Aliidongia dinghuensis: one gene and its partner. The protein of the gene in region 2 interacts with the protein of the main gene of each other region in a pairwise test. Links are inferred from orthologs where the notes say so. Each region holds a gene or a part of one and is shown on either strand. Other genes may lie near its edges. The genes, in order: gyrB and gyrA.

What was found.
Region 1: the proteins of gyrA (region 2) and gyrB interact in binary tests that used the Escherichia coli proteins (3 or more experiments, as listed by UniProt). The link is inferred for Aliidongia dinghuensis from one-to-one orthologs.

The regions. Positions count from the first base shown.
Region 1 is NZ_BMJQ01000015.1:88,167-94,219, forward strand. Bases 877-4,008 are described here. They hold gyrB (DNA topoisomerase (ATP-hydrolyzing) subunit B), read right to left. Parts: upstream 3,614-4,008; coding sequence 1,139-3,613; downstream 877-1,138. Other genes in these bases: recF (DNA replication/repair protein RecF), read right to left, coding at 3,752-4,008. In the rest of the region: IEY58_RS25190 (amidase), read right to left, coding at 1-197; IEY58_RS25195 (TetR/AcrR family transcriptional regulator), read left to right, coding at 311-874; more of recF, read right to left, coding at 4,009-5,026; IEY58_RS25210 (TerC family protein), read right to left, coding at 5,220-5,954; IEY58_RS25215 (hypothetical protein), read right to left, coding at 5,966-6,053. UniProt on the Escherichia coli protein: DNA gyrase negatively supercoils closed circular double-stranded DNA in an ATP-dependent manner to maintain chromosomes in an underwound state.
Region 2 is NZ_BMJQ01000017.1:138,070-144,372, reverse strand. What follows is about bases 2,922-6,303. They hold gyrA (DNA gyrase subunit A), read left to right. Parts: upstream 2,922-3,307; coding sequence 3,308-6,103; downstream 6,104-6,303. Other genes in these bases: coaD (pantetheine-phosphate adenylyltransferase), read left to right, coding at 6,148-6,303; IEY58_RS27380 (hybrid sensor histidine kinase/response regulator), read right to left, coding at 2,922-3,077. Outside these bases: IEY58_RS27390 (MFS transporter), read left to right, coding at 1-374; IEY58_RS27385 (hypothetical protein), read right to left, coding at 364-729; more of IEY58_RS27380, read right to left, coding at 738-2,921. UniProt on the Escherichia coli protein: A type II topoisomerase that negatively supercoils closed circular double-stranded (ds) DNA in an ATP-dependent manner to maintain chromosomes in an underwound state.

The DNA of each region.
Region 1 (6,053 bases), on a different replicon or contig from region 2:
CCCGCCAGCACCGCTGCCTCCGCCGCCTTCGCGGCTTTGAGCACGCCGTCGGCGACTGTGACGATCGCGTTGATCTTGGGGTTCACCGCATCGATGCGATCGAGGTGCGCCTGCACGACCTCGACCGGCGAGACCTCCTGGGTGCGGATCAGTTCGGCCAGCTTGGTCGCGTCGAAAAAGATGATCTCTTTGCTCATGGCTGCATCTCCTACCTAGCACTTGGTAGGCCGGAGATGGGGCTTTTATTTCCTCGATCAAGCCCTACCTAACACATGGTAGACTGATGAGCGTTGACGGTTAAGGTATTGAGATGAGCATAAACTCCAAGGAAGCGATCCTGGCGGCCGCCAGACAGAGTGCGCAGGCGCACGGCTACGGCGGGCTGAATTTTCGCGATCTCGCCGAGGAGGTCGGTATCAAGGCCGCGAGCATCTACCATCATTTCCCGAGCAAGGCCGACCTCGGCGCAGCGGTGGCGCGGCGCTATTGGGAGGACACAATGGGCGATCTCGACGCCATGCTGATGGAAACATCCGATCCGGTCGGCTGTTTGCGCCGGTACCCGCAAATTTTTCGTAGGTCGCTTGAGAGCGGGAATCGGCTTTGCCTCTGCAGTTTCATGTCTGCCGAATACGACGACCTTCCGGACCCGGTGAAAAAGGAGGTCCAGGCCTTTGCTGATGTGAACGTGGCTTGGCTGAGCAAGGTGCTTTCCGCTGCCGGCGTGGTCGGTCCCGAGGAAAGCGAACAACGGGCTCGCGCCATTTTCTCTGCCGTCGCCGGCGCTCAGCTCATGGCGAGGAGTCGCGCGGACATCTCGCTGTTTGACGCGTTGATCGAAAGCTATCGCGTGGTGGGGCTTCTGTTGGCGTAGAAAGGGGGATCTTCCTAGCCGATGCGAGCATATAGGCCTGGGCACCCAAGCTCTTGCTCATGCTCCGCCGAGACCTTGGCGAACGAGTTGCCGACGTTCGTGACTGCCATGAATGTCCGCTCACAGGACGGGCTCGATAAGCGACGAACGACAACACAGGGCGCTCTGCCGCCCGGCCGATCTTCAGCTTTGACGGGCCGAGAGCGGACTGGCAGCTTTCGGGAATTGCGAAGAGTAAAGCCTGGCCCTCGTCACAAAAGAGGTTCAAACGTCCAGGTTCGACACGTTGAGCGCGTTCGACTGGATGAAGTCGCGCCGGGGCTCGACGATGTCGCCCATCAGCGTGGAGAACGCCTCCTCAGCCGAATCCTCGTGGCTGACCTTGACCTGCAGCAGCGCGCGTGCGTTCGGGTCGAGCGTCGTTTCCCAGAGCTGGTCCGGGTTCATTTCGCCCAAGCCTTTGTAGCGCTGGACCTCGACGCCCTTGCGGCCGAACTCGACGACCGTGTCGAGCAGCTTGGTCGGGCCCGGGATCCTGGTCTCCGTGTCGCGCGCCTGCAGTGTCGCGGGTGCCGCGAAGGTGCCCAGGAGATAAGGCCGCTGCTCGTCGAGCCGGCGGGCTTCCTGGCTCTTGGCCGAGATCGGGTCGATCACGAAGCGCTGCTGCAGCCCGCGCACGACGCGGCTGAAGCCGACGCCCTCGCCCTCGACGACCGCGGCTGCCCAGGGTTCCTCGCCCTCCTCGGCAAGCTGACCCAGACGGCGCGCGGTCTCGGCCGCGGCCTTGGCCGCCTGCTCCGGATCGGAGAACGCGCCAGGCGCGAACAGGCCGGCCATGGCCGCCTGCTCGACCAGGTCCTTGCTGCCGATCTTGCGCGCGAGCGGCTCGACCCAGCTGCGGCAGGCCCTGGCCCGGTCGACGAGATCGCGCAGGTCGTTGCCGCCGCGCTGCTGGCCGTCGGCCTGCACCAGCACCGCGCCGTTCAAGCCGGAGGTGATTGAATATTCGTCGAGCGCCGCGTCGTCCTTCAGATAGACCGCCTGCGACGAACCGCGCTTCGCCCGATAGAGCGGCGGCTGGGCGATGTAGAGATAGCCGCGGTCGACGACCTCGCGCATCTGGCGGAAGAAGAAGGTCAGGAGAAGCGTGCGGATGTGGCTGCCGTCCACATCGGCGTCCGTCATGATGATGATCTTGTGATAGCGCGTCTTTTCGGCATTGAAATCGTCAGGCCCGATACCGGTGCCGAGTGCCGTGATAAGCGTGCCGATCTCCTGGCTCGACAGCATCTTGTCGAAGCGCGCACGCTCGACATTCAGGATCTTGCCCCGGAGCGGCAGGATCGCCTGGAACTTGCGGTTGCGGCCCTGCTTTGCCGAGCCGCCGGCGCTGTCGCCCTCGACCAGGAAGATCTCGGACTGCGCCGGATCGCGCTCCTGGCAGTCGGCGAGCTTGCCCGGCAGGTTGGCGAAGTCGAGCGCGCCCTTGCGCCGGGTGAGCTCGCGCGCCTTCCGGGCCGCCTCGCGCGCGGCCGCCGCCTCGACCGCCTTGGCGATGACGCGCTTCGCGTCGGCCGGATGCTCCTCGAACCATTGCTGCAGCTTGTCGCCGACGATCGCCTCGACCACCGGGCGCACCTCGGACGAGACCAGCTTGTCCTTGGTCTGCGACGAGAATTTCGGGTCCGGCACCTTGACCGAAAGCACGCAGGTGAGCCCCTCGCGCGCATCGTCGCCGGTCAGCGCCACCTTCTCCTTCTTCGCGATGCCGCTTTCGAGCGCATAGGCGTTGATGGTGCGGGTCAAGGCACCGCGGAAGCCCGCGAGATGCGTGCCGCCGTCGCGCTGCGGGATGTTGTTGGTAAAGCACAGCATCGACTCGTGGTAGGAGTCGGTCCATTGCATCGCAACCTCGACCGTGATGCCGTCGCGCTCGCCCGCGACCACGATCGCCGGCGTATGCAGCGGCTGCTTCGCCTTGTCGAGATAGGCGACAAACGCCTCGAGCCCGCCCTCGTAGAACATGGTGACGGCCTTGGGCTCGGCCGTGCGCGCATCGGTCAGCACGAGCGTGACACCGGAATTGAGGAACGCGAGCTCGCGCAGGCGGTGCTCCAGGGTCGCGTAGTCGAACTCGGTCTTGGTGAAGGTCTCGGTCGACGGCAGGAACGTCACCTCCGTGCCGGTGCGCGGCTCGCCGGCGCGCTTGCTGTCGGCCGGCATCATCGGCGCCTGGCCCACGATCTCGAGCGGCGAGACCGCATCGCCGTGCTCGAAGCTCATGGCGTGCTCCTGCCCGCCGCGCCAGATGCGCAGGTCGAGCCGGCTCGACAGCGCGTTCACCACCGACACGCCGACGCCGTGCAGGCCGCCCGACACCTTGTAGGAATTCTGGTCGAACTTACCGCCGGCATGGAGCTGGGTCATGATGACCTCGGCGGCCGACACGCCCTCCTCCTTGTGCACGTCGGTCGGGATGCCGCGGCCGTTGTCGCGCACGGTCACCGAGCCCTCGGGATTGAGCGTCACCTCAACCGTGTCGCACCAGCCGGCGAGCGCCTCGTCGATCGCATTGTCAACAACCTCGTAGACCATGTGGTGCAGGCCCGAGCCGTCGTCGGTGTCGCCGATATACATGCCCGGCCGCTTGCGCACCGCGTCGAGGCCGCGCAGCACCTTGATCTGGTCTGCGCCGTACTGCTCGGCCGACGGGTCTTGATGGGGAACGGGCTCACTCATGGTCGCTATTCTCTTTGAGGCTCTTTGGACGCCACCGGCCGGGAGGGCATGGGACGTCGAAGGGATAGGCTGGAACGAAATTCGGGCGAGGCCGGGGCAAAGATGCCTGCGGAAGCCGGCGATCGACAAACTCAGCGATCAGGCATGAGGCGCATCATGCTGGATCATGCCGTCGGCGACGGTCAGGAAGTCGGCGCGGCCGCCGAGCTCGGCGAACAGCTCGCGGTCGGTGCCGGTCAGCCACGCCTGGCTGCCCAGCGCCTCGATCTCATCGAACAAGGCCCGCCGGCGCGTCCGGTCGAGATGGGCCGCAACCTCGTCGAGCAGCAGGACCGGCGCCGTGCCCTTGGCCCCGGTCTGCAACCGCGCATGGGCCAGCACGATCGCGATCAGCAGCGCCTTCTGCTCGCCGGTCGAGCATTCGGCCGCGATGGCGCCCTTGGCCGCGTGGCGCACCTTGAGGTCGGTGCGGTGCGGGCCGACCGCAGCCCCGCCGATCTCGGCATCGAGCCGGCGGTGGGCCGCGAGCTCCGCCTTGAGCCGATCCTCGACAGCGAGCGCCGGCATCTCGTCGAGCCAGCCCTCGATGCCGCCGTCGAGCCCGAGCCGCGGCGCCGGGAAGGCGCCCGGCTGACCGACGGTCGCCGGGCGCATCGTGGCAGGCCGGGCCGCGGCGGCATCGAGCCGTTCCGTGATCTCGCGGCGGGCGGCCGCGATGGCGACGCCCTCGCGTGCCAGCGTCTCCTCCAGCACGGCGAGCCATTGCGGATCGGCCCCGCCGGCGCGCAACAGCTTCGCCCGTTCGCGCAGCGCCCGCTCATAGGCGGCGAGGCGCTCGGCATGGTCCGGGTGATAGCCGAACACCAGCCGGTCGAGGAAGCGGCGGCGCGGCGACGCCCCTTCCTGGAACAGCCGGTCCATCTGCGGCGTCAGCCAGACGAGATTGAGATAACCCGCGAGCCCGGCCTGCCCCTTGAGCGCCTGGCCGTCGACCCGGACGAGGCGCCGGTCGCCCGACTCGCTCGAGCCGTCGCGCCCGGTACCAATCGCGACCAGCCCGTCCGGCGTCGCGAGCCGGGCCGCGACCGCCCAGGGATGCGCGCCACCTGGATCCTCGCCGTCCGGTTCGCCCCCGGTGAGTTCCGGCCGCCGGTCGATCTCGGCCAGACGCGCCCGGCGCAGCCCGCGCCCCGGCGCCAGGAACGAGACTGCTTCGAGCAGATTGGTCTTGCCGGCGCCGTTCGGGCCGGTCAGCACGACCGCCCGCGCATCGACCTCGAGCCGGGCCGACGCGTATGAGCGGAAATCGGTGAGGTCGAGCCTGAGCACAGCCACCGGCGCGCCGTTCGCAGGACACGCGGCGGGAGCGGCCTCGACCGGAGTCGAGGGCAATCCGGCGATACCGTCGGGCATCAAGGCATTGTCCAATCGAGGGGCGGGGTCACTGGACGACGGCGGGTGCACGGATACAGGCGGGCAGTCTCGGATCAATGCAAACTCTGATCAAGGCTTGGGGGAACCCCGCAGGAATCCGTCTTGCTCCGCCCGGTCATCGGCACGGACTCGAATCACGCGAGATTACACTGCCCGCCCCCGGATCAGAAGCTTAATCGCGCGCGCGTGCACGCGAGGGCCCCGCTGAGCCCCGCTGGCGCGCGGCGAGCTGGTTCAGGCTCTCGACGGCGATCGAGAAGCCCATGGCCACATAGATATACCCCTTGGGCACATGGAAGCCCGCACCATCGGCGACGAGCGTCGTGCCGATCAGCAGAAGGAAGCTCAGCCCCAGCATCCTCACGGTCGGATGGCGATTGATGAAGCCCGATACCGGCCCCGACGCGCCCAGCATGACGAGCATGGCGAGCACCATGGCCGTGGCCATGATCCAGAGCTCGCCGGCCATGCCGACCGCGGTCACGACGCTGTCGATCGAAAAGACGACGTCGAGCAGAACGATCTGCAGGAGGATGCCGACGAAGCTCGCTCGGGCATGGGTCCGCGACGCCTCGCTCCCCTCGCCCTCCAGCCGATGATGGATCTCGGTCGTGCCCTTGTAGATGAGGAACAGGCCGCCGGCGACGAGCACCAGGTCGTGCCAGGACACCGGATGGTCGCCCACGCTAAACAGCGTCGCCGTCAGCCCCATGAGCCAGGCGATGGACGCGAGCAGCGCCAGCCGGGCGATGAGCGCCAGGCCGAGGCCGATGAGGCGCGCCGATGCCCGTTCGGCCGGCGGCAGCCGGCCGGCGAGGATCGCCACGAACAGCAGATTGTCGATGCCAAGGACGATCTCCATCGCCGTCAGGCTGAGGAGGCTCGCCCAAAGCTGCGGGTCGGTCACGAACGTTATCCTTAAGGTTGCTTTCGGTGATCCAGCTCGGCGTGCAGCCCGCCGATCCAATGCGGCCGGCGCAGTGGCGGCAGGTCCTCGGCCAGCAGC
Region 2 (6,303 bases):
TCGGCGTACGCTGGGCCGTCTGTGCCGCCTTCGGCGCTTATGGTATCGGCGCGCTCGCGTTCTGGTCGTTCGGGCCGGCTTCGCCTTACCTATGGGCGATCCCTCCGCTGCTGCTGATCGGGCTGGCGGCGGGCGTGATCTCGCCGGCCGCCACGGCGCCGGCCCTGGGTGCGGTCGAACACCGCCGGACCGGCGTCGCCGGTGCCGTGCTCAATGCCGGACGACAGGCGGGGGCGGCCATCGGCGTCGCGATCTTCGGCTCGCTGGTTGCGGCCTTTCCGTCGTTCGAGACCGGCCTCCATGCCGCGCTGGCGACGGCGGCAGCCGCTTCGTTCATCGCTGGGCTCGTCTGGTGGCGAGCGCTTAGGTCGTAACGACGGCGCCCTCGATCACCGCCTTGCGATGCAGCATGCGGAGCAGGTGGCGGTCCTGATCGGTGAGCCGGCCGGCCTTGAGCGCTTCGCGCATGGCGGCGAGCCTGAGCTTCAGGATGTCGGAGACCCGGCTCGCGGCCAGAAGCTCGTCGAGCTTGCGCAAGTCCGCCCGGTCTGGCACGCGCTTCGGGCCCGGCATGGTCTCGGCCGGTCCGAGCAATTCGTTCCAACCGCGCCCGCCCGCGCGCACCATGGCGTCGATGCGGCGTGCCGCGTTCAGGACCTCGCCATCGTGCGCGGAGCCCAGCATGCCGAGTAGCTTCACCAGCCGATCGCGGTCGAACTTGTCCGCCATGGCACCCGTCAGGTCGTGAGCAGCAGCAGCGAGCGCAGCTTCTCGGCGAGATCGGCCGGCCGATATGGCTTCTTCAGGAAATTCGCCGAGCTGACGAGGCCGCCTTCCTGCGGCTGGGTCTCGGAATAGCCGGAGGTGAACAGGATCTTGAGCCGCGGGCGGCGCTTCTGGATCTCGCGCGCCATCGAGACGCCGTCGAGCAGGCCAGGCATGACGATGTCGGTCAGCACGATGTCGATCTCCGGATTGGCCTCGGCCGCGACGAGCCCGGCGTCGCCGGTCTCGGCCTCGATCACCCGGTATCCCAGATCGTCGAGCACGCCGCAGGCATATTGCCGCACCGCCTCGTCGTCCTCGACCACCAGCACGGTCTCGCCGCGGCCGGGGCTCACCTGGCGATGAGCGGCGGCAGCGCCGGGGATGATCTTGACCATGGCGCGCGGCAGATAGATGAGCACGCGCGTGCCGGCGCCCTCCGTGCTCTCGATCAGAATATGGCCGCCCGACTGGCGCACGAAGCCATAGATCATGCTGAGGCCGAGGCCCGTGCCGCGGCCCTGCGGCTTGGTCGTGAAGAACGGTTCGAACACGCGGTCCAGCACCTCCTGCGGCATGCCGGTGCCGCTGTCGGTGACGGTCAGCAGCACGCAGGAGTCGAGGTCGGCCGGCAGGCCCAGCACCTGGCTCGGCTTCGGCTGGGCGTTCGCGGTCTCGATCACGATCCGGCCGCCGTCCGGCATGGCGTCGCGCGCGTTCAGGATCAGGTTGAGCAGCATGCTTTCGACCTGGTTGCGGTCGACCAGGCATTGCCAGAGGGCGGTCCCGGGCCGGAAGTCGATCTCGATCCGCTCGCCGACCGTTTTGCGCAGCAGGTCGCGGATGCCGATCACGACGGCATTGAGGTCGAGCGGCTCGGGCTGCAGCTGCTGCTTGCGCGAGAAGGCGAGCAGTTGCTGCGTCAACCGCTCGGCCCGGCTGGTCGCCATCGAGGCGGCCGAGGCCAGCCGCTTGACGTCCGGCCGGTCGTTGAGCCGCATTTCCAGAAGCTCGAGATTGCCGGCCACGATGGTCAGCACATTGTTGAAGTCGTGGGCGATGCCGCCGGTCAGCTGGCCCACGGCCTCCATCTTCTGGGCCTGGCGCAGGGCCTCCTCGAGCCCGCGCTGCTCCGTCGTCTCGTGCAGGAAGCCGACGCCGCCCAGGATCGTGCCCGCCTCGCCGTAGACCGGCGCGATCGTCGCCTCGAAAAAGCCGCGCCGGCCGGCCTTGGCGAAGACGAACGGCTCGTCCGAGAGGGTGACGGCCTCGCCGTTGATCGCCGATTCCATAGCGCCGACCACGCCGCTGCCGCCGTAGCCGGTACCGAACATTTCCGGCTGGTGCCCCAGGGTCTCGTCGGCCGTGACCCCGGTCATCCGCTCGAGCGCCGAATTCCACAGCGTCAGTTTCAGTTCCCGGTCGAATGCAAACACGCCTTGCGGCGAGCTGCGCACCAGGAGCTCGGAAAATTCTCGCTCACGCTTCAGGGCGGCTTCGGTCCGGTTGCGGTCGGTCACGTCGACCATGAGCGAGAAGGATTGGCCGAAGGCGCCGGTCGCATCGCGCTCGAGCCGCGATGAGAGCAGCACGTCGACGGTCCGGCCGTCCCGGCGCACGAATTCATAGGGCTCGTCGCGCACTTCGCCGGCCGCGAGGAACGCATCCCAACGGCCTTGCCGGAACCGCGCCGCCGATTCGGGCGCCATGAATTCGCTCAAGTGCCGGCCGATGACCTCGTTGCGCCGGTAGCCCAGCATCGCCAGCCAATAGTCGCTGACGCCGACGACGCGGCCGCTGACATCGAGCGAGTGCATCGGCGCCGGCGAGCGGTTGTAGAGCGTACGGTAGCGATCCTCGGATTCGCGCAGGCTCTCGACCGCGGCGTTGCGCTCGCGGATCTGCCGCGACAGGTCGTCGTTGACCCGCTCGAGCGCGCGCGGCGAGGGCAGCGCCAGCGCGCGCCGCATGGTCGGCCAGATGAGGATGGCCATCAGCACAGAGACGATCGCGGTCGCGGCCTTGGCGAGACCCTCGGCCGCATAGTCGGCGTTCCAGAGCGTCCAGACGCTGAAGAAATGGGTCGTGCCGCCGGCGATGATGAAAGTGGCGAATAGCGCGATCAGGCCGGTGAATTCGACGCTGCGCCGCCGCGCGAGGAAAACGATGAGCGCGATCGGGATCGAATAATAGGCAAGCCCGATCGCCGTGTCGGAGATCGCATTCAGCCACAGAAGATCCGGGCGCCCGAACAAGCAGGTACTGCGAGCCAGCAATGCCGAGTTGTCGAAAAAATTGGCGAGCGCGCTCATCGTGTCGGATTTTCCTTCAGCGCAAAGCCGTTCGATGCGGCCATCAGGGGGCGTTGAAAGGTGCGGTGCAACGAGAACGGAACCTCTCTATACCCCCGGATTGTTGCGGCGGGGAAACTTTGCTAGGGTCCGCCCCCGGCTTTGCCGTCCGCCGCTGCCGACCGCCCTCCTGACGAAGGGCGTCGTCGGCCGGCTGCAAGCGCCCCATCTCGAGTACGATTGCCCCGACCTTGGTCACGACACCGCCCACACCCACGCCCTTCGACATCACCCCCGTCACCATCGAAGACGAGATGAAGCGCTCGTATCTCGATTACGCCATGAGCGTGATCGTGTCGCGCGCGCTGCCCGACGTCCGTGACGGGCTGAAGCCGGTCCATCGCCGCATCCTTTACGCGATGAAGGAGACCGGCAACGAGTGGAACCGGGCGTTCCGCAAGTGCGCGCGCGCCGTCGGCGACGTCATGGGTAAATATCACCCGCACGGCGATTCGGCGATCTACGAGGCCTTGGCCCGTATGGCGCAGGATTTCTCCATGCGCCTGCCGCTGATCCAGGGCCAGGGCAACTTCGGCTCCATGGACGGCGACCGGCCGGCAGCCATGCGGTACACCGAGTCGCGGCTCGCCCGCGTCTCGGAATATCTGCTGACCGACATCGACAAGAACACGGTCGATTTCCAGCCGAACTACGACGACCGCACCGTCGAGCCTATGGTGCTGCCGGCGCGCTTCCCGAACATCCTGGTCAATGGTGCGGGCGGCATCGCCGTCGGCATGGCGACGAACATCCCGCCCCATAACCTGGGCGAGGTGATCGACGCCTGTTTCGCCTATATCGAAAACCCCGACGTCACGATCGACGAGCTGCTGCAGATCGTGCCGGGGCCGGATTTCCCGACCGGCGGGCTCATCATGGGCCGCAGCGGCGTGCGCGCCGCCGCGCAGACCGGGCGCGGCTCGGTCGTGATGCGCTGCCGGCACCATGTCGAGGAGATCCGCAAGGATCGCGAGGCGATCATCGTCACTGAGATCCCCTATCAGGTGAACAAGTCGCGCCTGATGGAGCGGATCGGCGAGGTCGTGCGCGAGAAGCTGGTCGAGGGCATCGCGGATCTGCGCGACGAATCGGACCGCGACGGCGTGCGCATGGTGATCGAGATCAAGCGCGACGCCTCGCCCGATGTGGTGATGAACCAGCTGTTCCGGCATACGCCGCTGCAGACGAGCTTCGGCGTCAACGCGCTGGCGCTGAACCGCGGCCGGCCGGAACTGATGACCTTGAAGGACGTCATCCGGCTGTTCGTCGAGTTCCGCGAAGAGGTCATCACCCGCCGCACGATCTTCGAGCTCGGTAAGGCGCGCGAGCGGGCCCATGTCTTGGTGGGCTTGGCCGTGGCCGTCGCCAACATCGACGAGGTCATCCGGCTCATCCGCTATGCGCGCGACCCGGCCGAGGCGCTGGAGCAGCTGACCTCGCGCGCCTGGCCTGCCGCCGACGTGGCGCCGCTCATCGAGCTCATCAACGAGCCGGGCCGCGCGGTCGGCGCCGACATGACCTACATGCTGTCGGAGCCGCAGGCCAAGGCGATCCTGGACCTGCGCCTGCAGCGGCTGACCGGGCTCGAGCGCGACAAGATCGCGGCTGAATTGAGCGAGATCGCCGGCAAGATCACCGAGCTTCTGGGCATCCTGCGCTCCAAGGAGCGCAAGTACGAGATCATGCGCACCGAGCTCAAGGAGGTGCGCGACCAGTTCACGACGCCGCGCCGTTCGACGATCGAGGATGTCGAGCACGAGACCGACGTCGAAGACCTGATCGAGCGCGAGGACATGGTCGTCACGGTCAGCATGAACGGCGCCATCAAGCGCGTGCCGGCCACGACCTATCGCGCCCAGCGCCGCGGCGGCCGCGGCCGCGCCGGCATGGCGATCCGCGACGAGGATTCGGTCAGCCAGCTGTTCGTCGCCTCGACCCACACGCCGGTGCTGTTCTTCACCTCGTCCGGCATGTTCTACAAGCTCAAGGTCTGGCGCCTGCCGGTCGGCACGCCGCAGTCGCGCGGCCGGGCGATCGTCAACCTGCTGCCGAACATCCAGCAGGGCGAGACGATCTCGGCCATTCTGCCGCTGCCCGAAGACGAATCGACCTGGGGTGACCTGACCGTCATGTTCGCGACGGCCAAGGGCAATGTCCGGCGCAATTCGCTCGCCGACTTTGCGAACGTCATGTCGAACGGCAAGATCGCCATGAAGTTCGAGGGCGAGGACGCCGACGACAAGCTGATCGGCGTTGCCGTCTGCACCCATGATGACGATGTGCTGCTGGCGACCCGGCGCGGCAAGTGCATCCGTTTCCAGGCCGATGACGTCCGAGTGTTCGCCGGCCGCAATTCCGTCGGCGTGCGCGGCATCAAGCTCCTGGGCGACGACGCGGTCATCTCGATGTCGATCATCGGCCATGTCGAGGTCGAGACCGCCGAACGCGATGCGTACCTGAGCCTCGCCAACAAGCGGCGCCGTGCCGCGGCGGGCGAGGCCGAGGCGGACGCGCCGGAGGGCGAGGGCGAAGAGGGCGACGTGGCCGAAGCCGCGGAGATTTCCGAGGCGCGCTTCGCCGAGCTCGCGGCCAAGGAGCAGTTCCTGCTCACTGTCTCGTCCAAGGGCTTCGGCGTCCGCACTTCTGCCTATCGCTTCCGCATCACCAACCGCGGCGGCCAGGGCATCGACAACATGGACGTAGCGCGGCGTGGCGACGAGGTGCTGGCCGTGTTCCCGGTCGAGCAGAACGACGAGATCGTGCTCGTGTCGAACGAAGGGCAGGTCATCCGCTGCCCGGTTCACGACATCCGGATCGCGGCGCGCGGCACGCAGGGTGTCGTGATCTTCCGCTTGGGCGAGAACGAGCGCGCCGTGTCGGTCGCCTGCATGAAGGACACCGGCGAGGACAGCGAGACGGAGGAAGGGGCGGAAGGCGAAGAGGCCGCGGCGCCGGAAGCGCCCGAGGGCGACGCGCCGACCGCCTGAGCGGACCCGGAATACGCGGACCAGCAGCAGGAAGGGAATCCCGGATGAGCCAGCCGCGTATCGGCGTCTATCCCGGCACGTTCGATCCGGTCACCAACGGCCACCTGGACGTCATCGTCCGGGCGGCTGCCCTGGTCGATCGCCTGATCGTGGGCGTCGCCAAGAACGACGGCAAAGGTCCGCTGTTCAAGACCGACGAA